DNA from 3 places in the Shewanella sp. SM73 genome. Region 1 is predicted to be linked to each of the others. Evidence: predicted binding sites of a transcription regulator. Region 1 holds the regulator's gene; each other region holds the start of a gene.

The links. Region 1 encodes sigma-54, which starts transcription at its own class of promoters, with help from an activator protein. Its sites were predicted from a motif close to GTTGGCACGNNNNTNGNNT; they were not measured.
Region 2: the regulator sigma-54 is predicted to act here: its motif matches at 1,771-1,789, upstream of L5M51_RS08200 (BON domain-containing protein).
Region 3: the regulator sigma-54 is predicted to act here: its motif matches at 1,995-2,013, upstream of L5M51_RS04850 (TorF family putative porin).

Annotation. Positions count from the first base shown of each region.
Region 1 covers NZ_JAKKRY010000020.1:14,790-22,391, forward strand. The annotation lists gene rapZ (RNase adapter RapZ) at 1-74, opposite strand, end outside; gene ptsN (PTS IIA-like nitrogen regulatory protein PtsN) at 71-514, opposite strand; gene hpf (ribosome hibernation promoting factor) at 517-804, opposite strand; gene L5M51_RS20500 (RNA polymerase factor sigma-54) at 833-2,311, opposite strand; gene lptB (LPS export ABC transporter ATP-binding protein) at 2,419-3,150, opposite strand; gene lptA (lipopolysaccharide transport periplasmic protein LptA) at 3,147-3,701, opposite strand; gene lptC (LPS export ABC transporter periplasmic protein LptC) at 3,688-4,248, opposite strand; gene kdsC (3-deoxy-manno-octulosonate-8-phosphatase KdsC) at 4,245-4,796, opposite strand; gene L5M51_RS20525 (KpsF/GutQ family sugar-phosphate isomerase) at 4,796-5,773, opposite strand; gene mlaF (phospholipid ABC transporter ATP-binding protein MlaF) at 6,417-7,235, shown strand; gene mlaE (lipid asymmetry maintenance ABC transporter permease subunit MlaE) at 7,232-7,602, shown strand, end outside.
Region 2 covers NZ_JAKKRY010000004.1:217,774-225,375, reverse strand. The annotation lists gene L5M51_RS08210 (hypothetical protein) at 1-361, shown strand, start outside; gene L5M51_RS08205 (DUF3224 domain-containing protein) at 491-895, shown strand; gene L5M51_RS08200 (BON domain-containing protein) at 1,181-1,735, opposite strand; gene L5M51_RS08195 (glutamyl-tRNA reductase) at 2,012-2,467, opposite strand; gene L5M51_RS08190 (sigma-54 interaction domain-containing protein) at 2,714-4,084, shown strand; gene L5M51_RS08185 (major royal jelly family protein) at 4,194-5,270, shown strand; gene L5M51_RS08180 (hypothetical protein) at 5,519-6,178, shown strand; gene L5M51_RS08175 (diacylglycerol kinase family protein) at 6,229-7,602, opposite strand, start outside.
Region 3 covers NZ_JAKKRY010000002.1:370,909-378,510, reverse strand. The annotation lists partial or broken gene L5M51_RS04860 (putative bifunctional diguanylate cyclase/phosphodiesterase) at 1-60, shown strand, start outside; gene rimK (30S ribosomal protein S6--L-glutamate ligase) at 240-1,145, shown strand; gene L5M51_RS04850 (TorF family putative porin) at 1,204-1,896, opposite strand; gene L5M51_RS04845 (HU family DNA-binding protein) at 2,188-2,460, opposite strand; gene L5M51_RS04840 (response regulator) at 2,620-3,417, opposite strand; gene L5M51_RS04835 (hypothetical protein) at 3,500-3,880, opposite strand; gene L5M51_RS04830 (DUF4240 domain-containing protein) at 4,011-4,520, shown strand; gene L5M51_RS04825 (hypothetical protein) at 4,534-4,848, opposite strand; gene L5M51_RS04820 (hypothetical protein) at 4,984-5,292, opposite strand; gene L5M51_RS04815 (DUF3016 domain-containing protein) at 5,571-6,095, shown strand; gene L5M51_RS04810 (GGDEF domain-containing protein) at 6,139-7,602, opposite strand, start outside.

The DNA of each region.
Region 1 (7,602 bases):
CCGAGATCTTCGAGTACCCTAAGGGCGACAGATTTGCCTGAGCCTGAGCGGCCCGACACTATGACCAGTTTCATCCAGTGATTACCTGATAGAGTTCCGTTTCATCATGCGTCTTGCGTAATTGCTTTAATATTTGCTTGTCGCTCAGCTTTTCGGCCATGCAAGACAAGGTACTTAAGTGCTGCTGACATTGGTCTGCAGGCACCAGTAGTGCAAATAAAATATCAACAGGTTGCTTATCGATAGCATCAAATGCTATCGGCTCTTCACACTTAATTAGTATGGCAATGGGCTGATCTATATCGGCTAGTCGACCATGTGGAATGGCGATGCCGTTACCTATACCTGTGCTCCCCATCTTTTCGCGCGCCACTAGGCTTTCGAATATCTCTTGAGATGAGAGGGTCGGGTACTGGGCAGCGACTAAGTCGCTGATGAGTTCCAGTACCTTTTTCTTGCTGCCCGGAGTGGCGCAGGTAGTGCACTCCGGCCGCAGTATGGTACAAAGTTCCATTATTAGTGTTTTGTTAACTTCTCTTTGTGTTTAATAACCTGACGGTCAAGCTTGTCAATCAGGGCGTCTATAGCGGCATACATGTCAGCATGCTCTGAAGTAGCAAAAACTTCACCACCTATGAGGTTTATTCTCGCTTCGGCAATCTGTTGCATTTTCTCAACATTGAGCACAACGTGCACATTATTGATCTGTTCGAAATGGCGTTCAAGTTTTGAAAACTTTTCTTCTACATATGCACGTAACGATTCGGTAATTTCGACATGGTGTCCACTTAGGTTTATTTGCATAGAAACGTCCTCCGATATCCACTGTAGGTTATAAACTTTTACGCTGATTAGAAGGTGGAATAAGCATAGCCTCTCGGTACTTCGCAATGGTTCTGCGGGCTACGTTGATCCCTTGTTCTGCCAGAAGTTGTGCCATCTTACTATCGCTTAATGGTTTTTTCTGGTTTTCCGCTGCCACCAGTTTCTTTATAAAGGCTCTGATTGCTGTGGATGAGCACTCACCACCATCGTCAGTACCGACGTGGCTAGAGAAGAAGTATTTTAGTTCAAAAAGTCCCTTAGGGGTATGCATGTATTTTTGAGTTGTGACCCGTGAGATGGTGGACTCATGCATTTCTACCGCTTCGGCAATATCGTTAAGCACCATAGGCTTCATGGCTTCTTCACCGTACTCAAAGAAACCTTGCTGATATTGCACTATGCAATTAGCAACTTTAAGCAAAGTATCGTTACGGCTTTCTAGGCTCTTAATAAACCATTTAGCCTCTTGCAGATGGCCGCGAATAAATTGGCTATCGGCTTGGTTTTTGGTACTGCGTGCCATAGAAGCATAATGTTGATTTACATTGATTTTGGGCATGCAGTCAGGATTAAGCTCAACAACCCAGCGGCCATTTTTCTTCGACACAGACACATCTGGGATAACGTATTCGTCATTATTGGGCGTGATCAACAAACCTGGGCGAGGATTGAGGGTTTGGATAAGTGCTATACCATCCCTTAATTCATCTTCTTTTAATTTAGTCTTACGCATCAATAACCTAAAGTCTCGGGCGGCGATCAGATCTAAATGATCTTTGATCAGCATACGGGCGTTTTCTAGGTTGGGAGTATCAGCGGCGAAATGCGACAGTTGGATCAGCAGGCATTCACTTAAATCGCGGGCGGCAACGCCTATGGGATCAAAATGCTGAATACGCTTGAGTACGGCTTCGACTTCGTCAAGCTCAACTTCAGGATTGCCCATGGCTTCGAGAATTTCTTCAGTGCTTTGGGTGAGATAGCCCTGATCGTCGATGGCATCAATAATGGCGGTGGCAATGGCTAAATCGGTTTCAGAAAACGGCGTGAGGTTTTTTTGCCATTCTAAGTGTTCGTACAACCCTTCACTGGTCTCGCCTTGGAAGGGCATATCGTCTTCACGACTACCGCCGGGGCCTGAGTTTGGGGAGGCGGTAAACACTTCATCCCATGTGGTGTCCATGGGGAGCTCATCGGGCATGGATTCTTTGGTTAGCGACTCTGCCGTGTCTATGGTGGAGCTGTCTTTTTCTGGTGGCAGAGTGCTAGATTCACTGAAATCCGTATCGGATAGCGTTTGGTTTACAGGGTTTTTAGTGGCGTCGAATTGATCCTCTTCCAGCTCGAGAAGGGGATTAGAATCTAATGCTTGCTGGATCTCTTGCTGCAGTTCTAATGACGACAGTTGCAACAGACGTATAGCCTGTTGTAGTTGTGGCGTCATGGTTAACTGTTGACCCAGTTTGAGCTGGAGTGACGCTTTCATGTTACCGCTGATCCCTACGTTATTATTGTTGGATGAGGTCGCTTATTATTATCTTGAGTGAAGCCCAATGGCGGTATAAATTGCCTCCATTGGCTTCGCTCGATTAACTATAGCCTGAATTGTTCACCTAAGTACACAGCCCTAACTTGCTGATTGTCTAAGATCTCTGCTGGAGTTCCTTCGGCAATCAGGTTTCCGTGACTCACAATATAAGCATGTTCACATACATCTAATGTCTCGCGGACATTATGGTCTGTGATCAGTACGCCAAGGCCGCGACTTTTGAGTTGTTCGATAATCTTCTTGATGTCGATAACCGAAATAGGATCGACGCCGGCAAACGGTTCATCGAGCAAAATGAACTTAGGATTAGCGGCTAAAGCCCGCGCAATTTCGACGCGACGACGTTCGCCACCCGACAATGACATGCCTTGGCTGTCACGGATGTGGGTGATATGAAACTCTTCGAGCAGATGTTCTAGTTCTTCTTCTCGTTCTTCGTTTTTAAGTTCTTTACGAGTTTGCAGTACGGCCATGATGTTGTCATGAACAGTTAGCTTACGAAAGATACTGGCTTCCTGCGGTAAGTAACCTATGCCTTTGCGGGCACGCAGATGCATAGGATCTGCGGTTAAATCATCATCGTCGATAAAGATATGTCCCTTATCGCTCTTCACTAGCCCGACAACCATGTAAAAGGTCGTGGTTTTACCTGCACCGTTTGGACCGAGTAGGCCAACGACTTGACCGGTTTTTACCGTCAGACTGACGTCTTTAACCACTTGGCGACTCTTGTAACTTTTCGCCAGATTTTGTGCTCTTAAGGTGATTTGGGTCATTTAGAGTCCTGCTTTTTTACAGGTTTATCCGCCGGAGCGTCTGATTTAGCATCATCTTGATAGTTTTCAGGCTGAATAATAGTGATCACGCGATCGTCACCACTGCCAGTACTCTCGGCCATCAATTTCTGTTGAATCATGTTATAGCGGATTAAATTGCCTGTAACTTGGCTACCCGCTTGATCTAATGACGCCATACCTTTCAGCGTTAAGGTGCGGCTTGCCATATCGTAACGAATTTCTTTCGCGCTAGCCGATGCAGGACGGCCATCGTCTAATATCTGGCTATACGTAGCAGGGTTGCCTGTGGCGACCAAAGTTTTGCTATTTTCACCTTCAGCGGAAAATGCACGCAGTTCATTTGCTTGGATTTTTATTGAGCCTTGGGTAACTTCCACCGGACCAAAGAAGATGATCTGGTTGTTTTTGATATCCGCAGTTTGGCTCACAGCTTTAATTTTGACTTCTTGCTTTAAGTCGCCGACTTTCGCGAAAGCACTCATGCTCATAATTAGCATTAGGCTGGCAAGTAATACGTTATTTTGCTTCATATGTTCCTACTACCTGACTGGTCAATTGCACTTCTTGCGCGTTGAGGTCGGCATAAAGGCCTTGGCCTTGAATATTAAAATCTTTCCCTGTGACGTAAATGGTACGGTCAGAGGTCATTATCATAGTGTTGAGATCGAGTTCCAGATAACTGGTGGACAAGGTCTGAATCGGTTCTTCTGGGCTAATGGCATCGATAATAACATTATTTTCTAATACAACCTTGCCAGTTTCCTTGTTTAGCTTGCCCTGATCTGCCCTGAGCTGCCATTGTGCTTTACCTTGGTCTGGATAAACAAGATAAACAGGTTGAGTAAAGAAAGTTTGATTCGTTGAATCATAATGTTCCATGTGTTTCGCCGTCACACGGCTATTCACTAGTCCTTGCTCATTGAACTCAACACTGCGCAGATCTTCAACGATGAAATCTGGGGTATTTTGATCTTTTACTCTGTTATCGGAATCACCGCTGTGTTTGTTCTGGACCTGCCAGTAAAGCGCTAGTGCAGTTCCAAAAAAAGCGATAATTGCGAGTGTCACACGACTCATATACTCATTCCATGGGCCGAAGTGAATTTATTTTGACTTAGGAGTAACAGATCTGTGAGTTCACGCAGTGCACCGTGGCCACCATTGAGCGTAGTCACAAAATGGGCGTGTTGGCGTACATAGGGGTGGCCGTCAGCAACACTGACCGCTAAACCGACGACATTCATCACGGGGAGATCGACAATATCATCACCGATATAAGCCACTTCTTCTGGGGTGACACCATAAAGTGCGAGCAATGCTTCATAGGGCTCGAACTTATTGTCTACGCCTTGGTAAATATGGGTAACACCAAGGGCTGTCATACGGTTTTCAACGATTTTGGATTGACGTCCTGTGATCACGGCGAGGTTGAAACCGCTGGTGAGGAGTGAGCGCACGCCATAACCGTCACGGGTATGGAAGGCTTTGAGCTCTTCGCCGCTATTGCTCAAGTAAATATGGCCGTCGGAAAACACCCCATCGACGTCACAAATCAACAGTTTAATCTTTTGCGCGCGTTGCCACACATCATCACTGATTGGGCCGTAAAATCCTTGCTGTGGCATTAAATGACTCCTGCTTTAACCATGTCTAGCATGTTAAGAGCGCCGATAGGATGGCGATCTTTATCGATAACAATTAATCCGTTGATGTTTTTTGAGTCCATCACTTGCAGCGCTTGGGCGGCCAATACATTATCCGTGATCGTGACGCAGTTACGGGTCATCACATCGGCAATGGGCGTCGTGCGTAAATTCACTTCGGCATCGATAACGCGGCGTAAATCACCGTCGGTGAAGATACCAACCAGCTTGCGCTGATCATCGATAATCGCCGTCATGCCTAAGCCTTTCTTGGAGATTTCGTACAGGGCTTCTGTGATGCAAATATCGTGGTTGACGAGCGGTAAGTCATCACCGCTGTGCATCACATCACTGACTTTTAACAGCAACTTACGTCCTAATGCACCGCCGGGATGGGACATAGCAAAATCATCACGGGTAAAGCCTTTTGCTTGCAGCAGCGCAATGGCGATGGCATCGCCCATCACTAAGGTCGCGGTAGTGCTCGACGTTGGGGCAAGTCCAAGTGGGCAAGCCTCTTCTGGGACTTCGATACATAAATGCACTTTAGATAATCGCGCCATATTCGATTCGGGTTTACCCGTTACCGCAATAACAGGCACGCCCATACGTTGGATGACCGGCATTAAGGTGAGGATTTCACTCGACTCACCAGAATTTGAAATCGCTAAAATCACATCGTTATCGGCCAATACACCCAGATCGCCGTGGCTGGCTTCACCCGGATGCACAAAAAATGCGGGCGTTCCTGTGCTGGCGAGGGTGGCAGAAATCTTATTGCCGATATGGCCCGATTTGCCCATTCCCATGACAATCACTTTGCCTGTGCAGTTGAGGATCAACTCGCAAGCTTCTGCAAATTCAGCCGAATCAACATATTGATAAAGATTGTCTAGGGCTGACTTTTCAATGTCGATAACTTTACAACCCCATTGGCGCAGTTGTGATTTGTCTACCATGTCTATCTCTCTTTTTGCATTGTCTTTGTCGCCCCATTGATGGGATTGGAATAGCACAATTTGGTACGCGATAAAGATGATATGTAATAGGCTTTCTGCCAAGTATTAGTTTGTTTTCAGACAATTTAGCTTATGTATTGCTGTGGTTAATTACCGAAAACAGCAAAACAATTGCGGCAGGCTAGAGCGATTGATCCGACTCGTCAAGTTCAGCTGCGTTAGCTATTCATGCACAATAACGTGTTTAGCGGCAGAAGGTCTTGAGCAATATCATCGTCTTTGTCGTTTATTTCAATGGATTTATCCCATATCGCAGCGGGTATTACCCTATAGGATGCCTCTATTGCGCAATTGCGTATCGACTCTCCCCGATAAAAGTGGGCGAAGAGTGAGCTAAGTGCGAACGAATTAGCCAATACTGCCAATTCTGCAACTAGGTTGAAAACATTAAGTAACATTTTACCTGTGCAGAGTGAAAACTTAGGGCGCATTTTCGCTGTAAATGAGGCAAATTGAAAGTATCGCAGGGCGATAGTGTCGATTCGGTTGTAGGTTAAAGCGCAATTACGTACAATTTGCGGCTCTTCGATTGGTCAGTCTAGGAAGACTAGGATCACCTCATTTGCAAATGTCGGAATCAAGCATGACTCAAGAACAAACGCCGTTGGTTGAGATCCGTAATTTGGGGTTTAGCCGCGGTCAGCGTGTGATATATGAAGATATTAGCCTGTCCATTCCAAGGGGCAAGGTGACGGCGATCATGGGGCCGAGCGGCATAGGCAAAACGACCCTGTTGAAATTGATTGGCGGCCAATTAACGCCTGACCATGGACAAGTTTTATTCGACGGTCACGATATCCATGGCGTGAGTCGCAATGAATTATTTAGTCTGCGTAAGCGGATGAGCATGCTGTTTCAAAGTGGCGCGCTGTTTACCGACATTAATGTGTTCGATAACGTGGCGTTTGCACTGCGTGAACATTCTGGACTGCCTGAAGACATTATTCGCACTATCGTGCTGATGAAGCTTGAAGCCGTAGGTTTACGTGGTGCAGCTCAGATGATGCCAAGCGAGTTATCCGGTGGTATGCAACGCCGCGCCGCATTGGCTAGAGCCATAGCGCTTGAACCTGAAATGGTGATGTACGATGAGCCTTTTGCAGGGCAAGACCCAATATCGATGGGCGTGTTAGTAAAGCTTATTCGTGAGTTATCCGATGCGCTGAATCTGACTTCAATTGTAGTGTCCCACGATGTGGATGAAGTGCTTGGCATTGCCGATTATGTATATGTGGTGGCTGACAAAAAAGTCATCGCCCACGGTACCCCTGAAGAATTAAAGTACGCTGATAATCCGCAGCTGAAACAGTTTATTCAAGGTGCTCCGGACGGCCCTGTGCCGTTCCATTATCCGGCAAATGATTACCAGCAAGAATTAATGGCAAAAGGAGTTGGCAAGTGAAGTTAATCGACAGTATTGCCGACTTAGGCCGCAGCGCGATTGAGCTAGTGCTCGGCTTTGGCCGTGCAGGCCTTATGCTGTGGGGCGCGATTTTTCGCTGGCCACGCGTGCGTAAAGGTTTTCCATTATTAGTGCGCCAGATTTATGTGGTCGGTGTGCAATCTATGGTGATTATTTTAGTCTCAGGACTCTTTATCGGCATGGTGCTCGCACTGCAAGGCTACAACATCTTAGTTGGTTTTGGCACTGAAGAAAGCTTAGGTCCTATGGTGGCGCTCAGTTTACTGCGTGAGTTGGGGCCAGTTGTTACCGCGTTATTGTTTGCGGGACGGGCGGGTTCAGCATTAACCGCTGAAATTGGTTTAAT
Region 2 (7,602 bases), on a different contig from region 1:
AAATTTCGATCCCGCTCTAGAGCCGGACACCCAAAGTGACGCACCGATTCAAGATGATCCTAAAATGCAAACTATGCCCTTTGTGGCGCCCTTTATTGTGACGACTCAAGGTTCAGGCGTATTTTGGTATCTTGGATTGTTTAATCTGGATTTTAAACACAATAGCTTGAAACACTTAGGCAGTGTCATGCTTGGCGATCGAATCGAGGTGGATAGTATTGAACCTGTTTATCCTTTTGAAGCCCCATTTAAAATTGCTGTGACTTATCGTGATAGAGCGTCTGACCAACCCATGTCTGAAACCCCTGAAATAGTCAAAACCATAGAGATGATAGTGAGTGAGACCAGCATACATAAGTAACGTGTAAATGCCATTATGGATCTACGTAGGCTTATGCTAAGTTGTTTTTCGGTCTGTGGGTGATGTTTGCTTCAGTAGCAAGCGTTAGCAGGTAATAGGTCAGCATAAGATTTCGACAAGGAGAGTGTCATGCAAGTTAGCAAAATCACTGGGAAATTTGATGTTAAGCTCAATCCTGATAGCCCCTATGCTACTGGTATTGGTGGTGTGACGTTAGGACGTATGGGCTTAGATAAAACCTTTTATGGTGAGCTTGAGGGGCGCAGCAAGGGGGAAATGCTCAGTGCTATGACGTCAGTCAAGGGCTCAGCTGGCTATGTGGCCATTGAACAAGTGGTTGGTAATTTGTGCGGTAAGCAGGGCAGTTTTGTATTACAACATTTTGGCATTATGACCGATGGACAAAATCGTCTGATCTTAGAAGTGATACCCCATTCTGGGGCGGGGGAGTTGCAGGGGTTAACTGGCACTATGACCATCAATATTGAGAATGGCCAACATTTTTATGCATTCCAGTTTGGCTTTGAAGCTTAGTTTGGCTTTGAAGCTTAGTTTGGCTTTGAAGCTTGAATAACGCCTGTGTTTTAGCTCAGTTTTCTGTAACTCTTCTCCTTTATGATCATTCGAGTCATCTGAATTCACCCTTTTTAATATAAGCGAGTAGGTCTTTTCGATTGGGTCTGAAAATGGGCATAAAAAAACCAGCTGAGGCTGGTTTTTTTGATTCTTTTTTCATAAAGCACTATCGAACCTTGAGTCTAGATCGGCGTGCTGTTACTTAAAATACGTTTAATTTAAAAAATGCCGTTGTCGCGAGAGTTAAGACACTTTTTTAACCACTTTAATTTTATCAACGACCTTTTTCACATCGTCGGTATTTTCGGCAATTTTCAGTGCTAGTTGACGTTCGGCATCGCTGGCAACTTCACCTTTCAATGTCACTATGCCATTGGCAACATCCACATTAATTTGGGTGCCGGATACGTCAGTTGAAAACAGTAAACGCGTTTTGATGACTGTGGCAACTTTAGAGTCAGTTAAGGTGGCAACAACTTCACTGGTGCCTTCTTTTTCATTCATCACAGTGAGTTGGTTATCGACATCTTTCACCCCATCTAAGCTCTTGATGAGCTCTGTGGCGAGGGCTTTATCCACACTGCTTTCCACTTTACCTGTTAACGTCACTTTACCATCTTTGACATCTGTAATGATGTCGAAGGAATTGAGATTCGTGTTGAGCAGTAAAGTGGTTTCTGCTTTACCATCGATCCACGCATCCTTGGTTCCGCCTTTCCAATCTTGGGCGGCAGCCACATTTAAACTGATTGAACCGACAAGTAAAGCCACTAGTACTGATGCTGTTGTAGTTTTCATAATCATATCCTCCGTTGTTTTCTCGAAGCTAGATAATGCGCCAATCGTGCCAATGTTTTTAAGGTAATGATTTTTAATGTTTAAATTGTTTTATCTGGCGTTTTTATACCTTGGCATTTTCCTTTAGGTCGGTCTTTTTTACCGACAAAATGTAATTTTTTCTGGCATGCTGAGCCATCATTCGAGCATAAAAAACCGCACTCATCAGTGCGGTATTATGTCTGTATTAAAAGTGGAGGGGAGTCGGTTAAATATGGCTCACTTAGCGACAGGGAATTAATGGTGATTGAGCGATCCCGTACCGTCGTAACTCATTTGCAGCCAAGCGGCGCCTTCTGCAAGTTGGTTTGCAAGTTGTGGCTGATGCGCTTGCCTTACTGCTTGTTTTATTTGGATTAGCACTTGCTGTTCTATGTCGACAAGGGCGGTCATAGCCTGCGAAATTTGGCACTGTTGCAACAATTCTGTTGCTTGAGTATAAGTGACGGGCACGGTGTGACTTAGGCCATTAATTGGCTCGTCAGCCAAACTTCTCAGCTGTTCAAACCGAGTTAACATTCGTTGGTGGATGTTAGCTTTGGCGGAAAAAACACGCTTAAGATTATAGTCTTCGACATACCTCCTCGCTTGGTTGTAAAATGTGAGTCCTTCCTGATTCAGCTTGATGATTTCATCGATCAACATGATATCGGCGCGGATATCAGTCTGATGTTGCACAACATTAGACTTCATTATGGGCCTCCTAATGCCAGTGTTCGACATAGATTGTTTAACTGCTTGGGTAAACTGATTTTGTTTCGTTCAGCTACCATGCATATTCTGTTCTCGTTTTTAATGATATTTTAACAGGCTGATTTTTAGACTGATATTCTCAGTTCATCGAGATATCATCTTAGAACATCGGCAACTATTACCGTTGCTGTTGTTAAAATTTCATGGCTGACATACAGTAGTTTTTCATACAGGGAGTAGATACGCATGGCTCGACTGACACTTTTTTATCACTTGCAGGATGTTAGCGCCGAGCAAGCAATCATCGAACTTGCTGGTGCTGCTGACTTTAATAAGCTACGCAGTGTCGATGACTTGCCTTGGATAGAGCAGCTAGGGGCAAATCACGTCGATGTTGCCATTATTGAGTTATCCAGTCTTAGTCGTGAAGATTACCTTGTGCTGCTGGATAATGCGGCCATGTCAAATATTGAGTTTATTTTTCTCTCCGACGGTCAGCCAAACCCCAATCTTGATCAGTTAATGTCTCATTTTGCGGGTTACCACTTTCGCAAACCTTACGATATGCCGCTAATCAGCGAAATTTTTGCTGATTTTGCACAGTATTTAGCATCATCGCCTAATCGACTGCATCCTTTTGCTAGCGAGCTAGACCAATACGGTTTGCTTGTTGGTTCATCAGCTCCTATGCACAAGCTATACCGCACAATTCGTCGCGTCTCTGCGACAGGCAGTAATGTGCTGATTATTGGGGAAAGTGGGGTCGGGAAAGAACTGGTTGCTAATACCATACATCTTGCCAGCCCTAGGGTGAACGAGCCTTTTATTGCGATTAACTGTGGTGCATTAAGCCCAGAATTGGTCGACAGTGAGCTGTTTGGTCATGTCAAAGGCGCATTTACGGGGGCGAATCGCGATCACAAAGGCGTATTTGAACAGGCTGAAGGCGGGACCTTGTTTCTCGATGAAGTCACCGAAATGCCGATTGATCATCAAGTGAAGTTACTCAGAGTGTTGGAAAATAGCGAGTATCGTCCTGTGGGTGGCGACAAAGTGCAACGTGCAAACGTACGTATTGTGGCAGCGACTAACCGTGATCCCATAGTGGCGATAGAGGCTGGGCTATTTCGAGAAGATTTGTACTTTCGTTTGGCTCAGTTTCCCATTCGCGTTCCGCCCTTACGGGAACGTGGCGAGGATATTATTGGGCTTGCGCAGCATTTTCTTGCCTATCGTAACGTGGCCGAAAAGCAGAATAAGAGCTTAGCTGAAGACTGTATTCAGATGATTGCTAAGTACCCTTGGTCTGGTAATGTGCGCGAATTAAAACATGCTATTGAGCGAGCCTATATTCTGGCCGATCAGGATATTTTACCCAGCCATTTACAGCTACCTCAGACGAATGAAGTGGGTTTATGTGGTGGTGAACAAGTTGTTATCCCCCAAGGCATGCGCTTAGATGATTTAGAGAGAATCGCTATTTATCAAGCACTAGAAACCACTCAAGGTAATAAAACGGATACCGCCGAACAACTGGGGATCAGCGTTAAAACCCTCTACAACAAGCTTAGCAAGTACGAGCAGCAAGTCGAGACCGGTGAAACGACTGCTGAATAAATATTAATTATCAAATTAATATTGAAACAGAGCTAAACTTTATACTCTTTTTTTTGTAAATAATAACTCCTATTCTACAGCCCTTAAACAGAAAAAGCGGAGATAGAATATGAAACACTTATTAACAACAGCATTATGGCTTTCTTTGACAGCCAGTAGTTTTGTAAACGCCACCCCAGTAGTAGGAAGTCTTGAAACAGTCGCTGAATTGCCAATACGACCTGGCAATGTCAGCGTCACTGCACAAGGTCGGATTTTTGCCACAGTACATCCATTTGATACACCATCAGGTTTGCAATTGATTGAAGTTAATCGTGAGACCAACGCTTATAAAGCTTGGCCTTCAATGGATTTGCAAAAAACATCGACAGCCAATACTGCTCAATTTGATACCTTATTAGGTATTGCTCAGGACAAAGCTGGACACCTCTGGACCGCAGATATGGGGTTAGAATTAGGCCAGACAAGGATTTGGGGATTCAACATTAAGGACGGCAGTCTATATAAACAAATCGTCCTACCACAAGCTCTCGCGCCTAAAGGCAGCTTTATGCAGGATCTGGTTGTCGACTCTCAAAAAGGCTGGATTTATTTAGCCGATATCGCCAACCCTGGCCTCTTAGCGGTGCGTATCGACGATGGTCATACAATACGTTTTTCAGGTCATAGCTCGCTGCAGGCCGAAACGGATGCAGTAATGAACATAGATAACAAAACAACATTGTTTAATGGCAAAGTTGCCAGTGTAGCGGTCAATCCAATCAGTTTATCTGCCGACGGAAGTACACTCTATTATGGTGCAATGAATGGCACTCACTGGTATCAGTTATCGACTGCGGCTTTACAAACAGGCAATAATGATCAAATTATCGCCACGGTAAAATTAGTCGGAGCCAAGCCTGTATCAGATGGCGCAGCAACGTCCAAACAAGGTAATCATTACTTTACCAATTTGAACCACAATGCCATTTCCATGCTAGATAACAAAGGCACACTAACAACAGCGGTCAGTTCTCCACTACTGGATTTTCCTGATAGTGTGCAATTTGGTGAAACAGGCTGGTTATATATTTCAGTGAACCAATTGCATAAAGCAAAAGCCTTTAATGGAAAAGCCGAAACAGCCAAACCGCCTTATCGTATCATGCGACTCTGGACCGGTGAGGATACTGCTGCGGGTCAATAACACCTTAGTTGCAACTGCAAAGTTGCAGCTTATATTTGCAGTATGAGTTATATCACAACTGTTTATTTACGTTGATGTGAGTCTTTGGTTTAACTCGAAAGCGTCTAGAAATGAGTTAGGTGTTGATTGTGCAAACTATCAATGCCTTTTATTGTGACTGGCACAGGTCAATATTGAATGGTGAGATAATTTTTGGAACAAGGAACAAGGAACAAGGAACAAGGAACAAGGAACAAGGAACAAGTTCAGTGAAACTCAATCAACCTTCTAAAAATGCATTTTATATTCAAACTCTGAGTACTCAGTACCGACCTCTATTATGGTTGTTTGCTGCAGGGTTATTACTGCTTGGTTTACTCTGCGCCAGAGCAACCTATTTACAACCCGATCCGATACTACAGCTCGTTCTCGGCTGGGTAACACTGTTTCTATTGTTACCCGTGTTACCGACTGTGTTTGTTCAGCAACAGTGTTGGTTAGACGCTGAGCAACAGCAATTGTGGCTCGGTAAAGGTTTATTCAATGGGAGGTATATGGGATTGTGGCGGTGGCGTTCCTATGCCTTTTCGGACATCAAAGCAGTGCAACTTTATCAGCTGCAAATCACTCGTTGGCATCAGATCAGCCGCAATCGCCAAGCGGAAGATACTGTCCAACATTATCTGGCTTATTTAGAATTGCATCAGCCCAACGGTGCTCAATTGATATTGGGTGACAATACTGATAGAAAGGAATTACAACAAGTTCTACAGCAATGTGCGCAGGCGATAGATTGTAAATTTCAGGATTTTAGTAACACCACTCAAAAATCACTTCCCAAAGGTAGTGAATTTAATTTCATGCGGGTACTGGTTCTGCTGGTTATATTTATTTTGTTGAATATTTTATATTTTTTGTTCGTTCTATAAATGCCCAGTCATCCAGCCTAAAAAGTTAGGCTGGATGTCCTCCACAACGATCACTCATCTTGCTCTGTGGTTTCCTGATAAGGAACAAACACTTTAAGAGATGCTGGCTGGACTTCAATAGTGAGATCCGCTGGCTCAAATACTTCACCATCAATCACATATTTACACTTAGGCTGGCTGCTGATGGTGACCTTTTTAGCATGGGCATGATGGACTTTACTTGCACTCGCTTGTTGATCTCGCACACTCTTATTGCCTTCCTTTACCCATCCCGCAATCGCTAATTCAGCGAGGCTAAGCAACTGCTCTTTGGGTTCATCGCCAGCATCCAACCAAGTAATGTCGAGCAAACCGTCGGTCATGTTTGGCTCGCCATCGCCCTGCGCCAACACGCTGGTAAACGGTGCGGCATTGGCAACGATTAGGCTATGGGTCGTCAATGTTGTGGGTTTTGCATCATCTAAGCTGAGCTGGATGGTTAAAGTGATATCGGCATTCACTGCGCGCCATAAGCCATCGAGGTAGGCAAACTGGCCGAGAGCATTTTTACGCTCACGGTTTGCGGATTCAATCATTTGTTGCTCAAACCCTATGCCCACAAGCAACAACACTAACTCCTCATTACAACGCGCGGTATCAATGGCTTGGCAATGCCCTTGAATAATATTATCCAACGCCTGAGAGATAGGAATAAGTTTACTGCCTAAACCAAAGAGGGCATGACTGAGAGCATTAGTTGTGCCAAGAGGAATGATGCCTAAGACGATATCCGTATCAACGATTTGAGAGGCCACTTCAGTCACAGTACCATCGCCACCACAGGCGATAATAATATCAGCGCCTGCATTACGGGCTTGCTCGGCGAAGACATTTGCGGTTTTGTCTGCTGTTGTGAGTTTTAACGTTAGGTCAAAATAGGCTTTGAGTTCATCTTGGATTTGCTCGCTGTATTCTTGCCATTTCCCGCCACCAGAAACTGGGTTGGCGATAATCCACGCCACTTTGTGGATGTTAATTTTCCCTTGACTGAGCATGCGATCTAGCGCGCGTAATTGCCATTTGTTTAAGCCGGCGGTTTTGCGAATTTGCTTTATCTGCTGCAGTACTTCGGCGAAGTGCTGTTGTTTATCTTTACAAACCAAATAAGCGGCGAGTACCAGCACTGAGCGGCCACGACCCATAGCACAGTGGATGAGTACCTGTTTATTGGCGCGCACTTGGCGGTGCAGCCAGTTAACGGCTTGATTGAGTTGGGCGCTGGTCGGTACGCTATGGTCGAGGATGGGAATATTTAAATACTCGATATGATCCTCAAATTGCGACCAATCTAAGCCATCAAATTCAGCGGTGACATCCAGAATGGCAGTGATCTTATTGGCTTTAATCGTTTCCAGATCTGCGGAAAAGAGTCTACAGCCGAGATA
Region 3 (7,602 bases), on a different contig from region 1:
TCTCGTCCCTTAGATGCAACGGAGTTTGAGGCTAAGTATATTCTGCCGCTGTTAACTTAAACCGAGTTCCGAGTGTGATAGGTCTTGAAGTATTTCATTAGCATAATGATTTCGTCTGGTGAGGAATATTTTCTTGCTTTACACTGAGCAATAGACAAATATCAGCCTCTTTTTCTGTCGCTGTGCTTTTGGTGCCGCAGAACGGTTTATTCACTCATGCTTAAGTTGGTCACTCAGCAATGAAAATAGGTATTTTATCCCAATTCCCCCAGTTGTATTCAACACAACGTTTAGTCGCGGCTTGCCAAAGTCGTGGACATGAAGCGGTCGTGATCAATACGCTGAATTGCTATATGAATATTAATTCTATTAAACCTAGCATTCATTATGAAGGTACTGAATTAGTTGGGTTTGATGCCATCATTCCGCGTATTCATGCTAGCGTGACTTTTTATGGTTGTGCCGTTGTACGTCAGTTTGAAATGATGGGCGTATATGCCGCGAATGATTCAATCTCCATTGCGCGTTCGCGGGACAAATTGCGGGCACTGCAACTACTTTCCCGCAAAGGGATTGGCATGCCAGTGACGGGTTTTGCCAATAAGCCAAATGATATCCCAGATCTCATCAATATGGTGGGTGGCGCTCCGTTAGTCATTAAATTACTCGAAGGCACTCAAGGGATTGGTGTCGTACTCGCTGAAACTAAAACGGCTGCTGAGAGCGTGATTGAAGCATTCTTGGGGCTCAAAGCGAATATCTTAGTGCAGGAATACATTAAAGAATCCAATGGTAGTGATATTCGTTGTTTTGTTGTCGGTGACAAGGTTGTTGCTTCGATGAAGCGTCAAGGTCCCGAGGGCGATTTCCGCTCTAATCTGCATTTAGGGGGTTGTGGTGAGGTGGTAAAAATCACCTCTGTTGAGCGTAAAATGGCTATTGCCGCTGTGAAGGCGATGGGATTGGTTGTCGCGGGAGTAGATATTTTACGTTCTAACCGTGGCCCACTGATCCTTGAGGTTAATTCGGCGCCAGGCATTGAAGGGATTGAGCAAACAACAGGGATTTCAGTGACTGAGCCTATTGTTGAATATATTGAGAAAATGGTTGCGGCCCGTAAAACAAACCGGTCAATTATTGCCTAGTAGGTGATGGTGATAAAACGACGCCACTTTTTAAGGTGGCGTTTTTTATGTTTAGAGCTTATAGATCAAAACTGTAGGAATATCCGAGTACTAGTTTGGCATCATCATCGGTGAGATCGGTATCTGAGACCATAAATGACACTGTGCCTATGCTGGTATCTGCGCTGAGAGTCACGTTATAGTCGGCATAATTATCTTCGCCAAACCAAGATTGGACGACATCACCGTTTGAGTAACCATAGTGCACTGATAAATTCAGCTTTTCAGTGAGAGGAACGGATACCGTCGCGGCAAGATAACTGAGATCTTTATTATCTAAAGGATCGGCGGCCAGATCGTCACCGGCATTGATGACTTGGGAGTAAGCAAGTTCGAGCCATTTCCACGTGACAGCAGCATGGAGCTCACCAAAATCAATACTGCCCGGCGCGTCTGGATAGGCGTAGTAGAGATAGCCAAAGTCGTAGCTGATGTCTTCGGTAATACTGCCGCCATAACCTGCATATAGATCAAGCTCGTAGCTAGTATCATCACCAAAATCCACATTCGATGCCCAAGTTCCCGCATAAAATCCAGAATCGTGGCTGTAGTCAAGGCCACCTTGGATTGCGACCGCATCTTTAGTTTGGGTCGCACCGCGCCATAGATAATTAGAGGTACCGCCAATGTTGCCTGATACGGCTGCAAAGGCGTTGCCTGCCAGTAACATTCCCGTCGATAAGGCCAAAACGCTGTACAGTGATTTCTTCATGCTCATCCCCTCGATTGACTTATTTATCGATTCACCATTGGCACACTCAAAGTCAGCTGTGGTCATTAGTGCATCTTGGTTTTTTTCTAAGGAAGGATTTGCTAATCACATGCCACTATTACAATGCCATGTAAAACAAGGTATTAGAACTTGCAATGTTAATGAAATGTTTTTATTTGCCAGTTTGTGGGGCAGAGGCGCACTTTTGTTGTGCAAAAAATATTCAGTGCTTCACTGGGATTGGGCAAAAAAAACGCCTCACAATGGAGGCGTTGTATTGAATTTTATAACTTAGTTTACGCTGTCACGTAGGGTTTTACCCGCTTTAAACTTAGGCACTGTCGCTTCAGCAATTTGAATTTCTTTACCCGTTTGTGGGTTACGGCCAGTGCGAGCGGCACGAGTCGCTGTTTCAAAAGAACCGAAACCTACGATGGAGATTTTGTCACCATTTTTCATTGATTCGGTAATAGCTGCTTCAAAAGACTTCAATGCGCGTGCTGCTTCTACTTTCGTTAGATCGGCATTTTCTGCAATTTTGGCGATTAGTTCAGTTTTGTTCATTTTTATTGTCTCTTCTTTCCGTAGATTTATTTGAAATAAGCGTGCCTAACATGCCATAAGGTTTAACACTTGGAAAGCCTTTTGCGTCTAGCGTGCAGCAGGATGTTCAGTAAAGCGCAGAATATTTACTCAGTTCGTGACTTAAGTTTTATTCTGGTTTTATTCTTCTAACAGTTGATAGAGTAATTTTTTAACAAGTTTGGGTTCAAAGGGTTTGTCACATAAGGCATTTACACCCGCTTGGGAGACATTGCTGAGGTGGGTATCGTTGGCTTCGGAAGACACCATCAAGATGGGAATGTGCGATTGTTGGCTTTCATTGCGGATAAATTGTGTCAAAGCTAGCCCATCTACACTCGGCATATTGTAATCAGTGATCACTAAGTCGAACATATTGTGTTTCATTAACGCTATGGCTTGCGCGCCATCCTCGGCCTCGGTAATCAGCTTCATCCCTAAGTTACCAATCGTACGTTTAATGACGTTTCTTGCCATACGGCTATCATCGACCACTAATACACGCACATCTTGTACATCGAAATTACTGAGGTCGAGTTCATCGTGGCTGAGTAAATCAATCGTGGCATTCAATGCTGTACCTAAATGGTCGGCACTGAAGGGTTTAGGTAGAATCGCTACTACACCCGATTGGCGGAATATTTCAAGTTGCTCACGGCGGCACTCACTCGAGACCAGCATAAATTGGATATCTTTGCAGTCAGCGTTGGCCCTTAAGTAGCCCAAGAGATCGATGGCAGTGCCATCATCGAAATGCATGGCGCTCGCAATAAGGTCAGGTTTATGGCGAGCAATAATATCTTTAGCCGCTTCTATGTTTTCTGCGGTTTGAATGCTGAGAATGCCTTCTTGTTGTAAGCGCTGAATAATAATTCGACGTTGTGTCTCTGAAGGTTCTACCAAAAGAATAGAAAGTTCGCTGGGTGATAAATGGCTCATAGTCTACTTCAAGTTAAGAGTCGTAAGTATTTTACTGGGTCGCTAAGCTACGCTATTGATAACAGCTTAGCAACAAAGTCCATTACTGAGTTTGGCGGGTCAAATAGTGTCTCGTGACCTTAGAAAATGCGATCCAATACTGCACGAGTAAAATAACAATAATGCTCACTGTGAGTGGCAACATAGGAATGTTGTGGCCAGAAACAACCACTTTTACATCCTCAGGGGTAATGCGATAGGCAATAATTGCTGTAATCCCCAGAGCCGAGAATCCTAAGGTTTGCATGCCAATATAAATTTTCAACACTAAGCTAGACCACGGCGCGCGTATGAGTATGCCAACGAGCACGGGGAGGACGCCTAGGGTGAATACATCAAAGGATTGCGTTGTCACAGCCCGTAAAAGTGCGGCAATGCTGAAGAGGCAATATAAAGCGATCAGTAGCATAAGACGTTTAGGCATAGATGGATATGTAGACAGGTAGAGAAGAAGATGAGCAAGTGTAGGAAATGCCCTAATCCGAGTCCAGCATAACCTTAATATCGTGTAGAATAAGCCTTTTGCGAAAGGCTTATTCTATTAGGTGAAGTTTATGACAGAAGTTGAGTTTTGGGGTTTAGTCACGCGTACGGAAGCGACGCAATCACAGGAGTCTTTGACTCAAGCACTGAAGCAGAAACTTGCCGAATTGAGTAATGAAGAGTTAAAAGCTTTCGATAAAATCTTTGGTCAGCAGATGCGTCGTAGTTATTTGTGGTCTGTTTGGGGGGCGGCTTACATTATTACGGGCTGTGATTCTGAATATGCTTTTGCCGAGTTTAGGTGTTTTTTGATTTCACTCGGTAAAGAAATTTTCGAAGGTGTGGTTAATCAGCCTGACACCCTAGCACGTTTAGTCGCTTGGCCAGAGCGAGATGCCTATGCTTACCCTTTTGTAGATGAATACGACCTTATCGCAGGGCAATTATACGAAGATAGAACCGGTGAGGAACTGCCCTTTATGCCATCGGGCAAGGCGACGCCCGTGGGTAAAAAATTTAGCACTAAGCCCAAGGATTTAAAGCTGCAATACCCTGAGCTGAGTGCCCGTTTTCCATTTTAATCTTGGCAATACCTTATGAGCGTAAGCAAGCGTTGGTAGTGACATCGAAGGTCATGCCGTATTTAGGGCAGATGTCGCTCATAAACTCATGTTCTTGCGCGGTTAATTGTTGACTAAAATCTTGCTTAAGCTGCTCTGTCATTTGATGTTCAGCCGCATTTTGCGCCTGAGCCAATTTGCTCAAATGAACAGTCACAGCCTGTTGCTGGCTGATGGTCAATGGTGCGGCATGGCTTGAAAGGCTGATACTCGTTCCAATTGTCAGCAGTGCCAATAAAGCGAGTTTTCGTGAATATGGGTTGAATAGATAAGCCGTTTTTAGGTTCATAGGTAAGCTCCAAGTTAAAAATTACGTTTAACACGTTAGTTCTAAATCGTGCATCCTTAGACGGTAAAGAAAACGAGTTTTACTGTGAGGAGCTGAGTTTATTGTATAAATATTGAACCTATGCTGAATGGTTAGTTAGTGCTCATTCTTCATTTCTTCGCATTGAAATCCTTGCTTACGAGTATCGAACTGGCACATAGATCCACATTCCCAAGGCACATTGTCGTAGAAGGCAGATTGTTCGCGTGCAAAATCGCGGCAGGTATTATAGCTGTCAAAGTTATCAGTTTTTTTATACTTTCCTGAATCATAGCCATGGTTGTAGATAAAGGCTGACCAAGTTTTAGGGCCAGTATTTTTGTCACTCGGGGAGATAAACCAAATCGCACTTACGACGCAGGTAAACAGGATAAGAATGAACACAGGTACAACAGGGAATTTCATTTTTTATTAAGTGGGCAATGTAAACAATAGCGGAAGGATAACGCTTTTTTTGTCGTTATGCGCGTGAAATGTTCACAAATTGATAACTATGCACTTACTTGGTGCAATTCAGATACAAAAAGATACGTATCGGTTGTGATAGTTAAATAATATTTACTTAATTATACAAAAGCTTACGACACATTTGCTGTACTTATATCAGTTTTGCGTTAAGCTCTAGTTCAGGTTAGATTTTGTACTGTGGTTCTCAGAAAGTTATCTAGGCCTTGGAGGCAAACATGAAAATTCAGTCCCTTTTACTCGCAGGTGTATTAAGTTGCAGTGCGGCTTGGGCGGCCGATGAAGCGCCTGTGGATCCCGTCACCGAAGATGGTGTGGTTAAAATTGTTTGGCAAAGTCCTAAAGATTATCGCGATATAAAATCATCAGGGGAGCTCCAATCCCGTTATGAGAAGCGCTTATTTGAAACCTTAACTGAAAACATCAATAAAGAAGCTGCAAAGATTTTAAAGCCAAATCAAAAGCTTGAAATGACCATTACCGATGTTGATCTGGCGGGTGATATGCGTCCAACATTTGGTGCGACCGCCAATGATTTACGCATTATCAAAGACATTTATCCGCCACGTATGACTTTTTCTTATCAAGTCATGGAAAACGATAAAGTGATTATCGCGGGCGATGAAAAACTGTCGGATATGGGGTTTATGGGTGGGATCCAATCTTTAAATGATAAACCTTTTATGTATGAAACCAAAATGTTAACCGAGTGGTTAAAGAAGACGATTGCACCACAACTTTAATGACCCATATCGGTCGCTAATGCTGAGTATTAAAGCTGTTTAGCTATGCCGTTAGGGCCTGAGTGTCGATAATTAGATGATTTTCTAACAGGTAAAATCCGTTATTTGCGGATTTTGCCTGTTTTTTTGCCCTAGCGCTTAAGGTCGATAGACTATGTTCATGGGCGTTAAAGGTGAGTGCGGGTGGTAAAATGCCTACACACAGACTGATCAATTGATGGTAACAGGCTTCACCTTTTCTATCGTCGGCGAGCATTTCCTGGGCCAGCCAATGATCTGCGCTATAAAACAAATGCTTATGGGTTTCAAAATCCGCTAGAATTCGCTGGCAACGGCTGATCATATGCTCACAGGTGCTGATAATGACAAAGTCATCGCCGCCGACATGGCCAACAAAGCAATTGTCGCTTTTATACTTCAGTAACAGATTCGCCACTTCACAAATCACTTCATCGCCACGGCAAAATCCATAAATATCGTTATAGGGCTTAAAGTTACACAGATCAAAATAGGCTAGATAAAAATGTTTCTTTTGGATCTTAAGGCGTTTTAATTCCTCTTGAATGGGCACATTACCCGGCAAGTCTGTAAGAGGATTTGCATGGCGCGCCATCTTAATTCTGTGCTCTGTGATCCTTTGTAGCAAATCCTTGGTATGGCCTATGCCGAGTAGTTTACCACGGCGAAGGATAATGAACTGTTGTGCTACCGTATTAGCACTCTCTGAGGTCAGTAATTGACTTACGGTGGATAACGGTTCGTTGGCCTCAATCTGGATAACTTGCGGATCCATCACTTCACTCACAGCATGATTTTCATGTAAGGCGCGACCATAGGGTGTGCTGAAGAGTTCAAGTAAGGTCGCGCGGCTGATAATACCGAGTGGCAACTGGTTATCGGCCACTACAACCGCCTGTAATGCAGGTTGCGAGATAAAGGTGTCACTTAAAAATTTGAGTTTAAGCGTGGGCACTACGGTTATGGCGCTCGTGCACAGGCTCTCGGCCGATTCGCTGTATCTAGGTTGAATTTGAGTATTGCTTGGCACTAAGGTCGCTTTCATCGCGCGGCAGGGGAGCACTTCTGGGCGACCGAGTAAGTAGCCTTGGCAATAGACGATACCCAGTTGTTTGAGTACGGCTAATTCCTCTTGCGTTTCAATTCCTTCGGCTATCACTTTGCAGGTTAAACTTTGGCATAACTCCACAATCGAGCGGACAAATTCCTGTTTGACGGGAGTCGAATCAATCTGATGGATAAAGTGACGGTCGATTTTGACATAGTCAGGTGACAATTCTGACCAGAGTCTCAGACCCGAATAACCAGCACCTAAGTCATCGATGGCCGTTAAAAAACCTTGGCTACGATAGTGATTTAAGCAGGATTTGAGTAAATCGATATCATCGGCGGGGTATTGTTCTGACAGTTCAATCACAACCTGTGATGGCGCTATGCCGAGTTGTTGCAACAGTTGTAAGGTCATGCCCTTGGGGTGGGCGGGATCTAA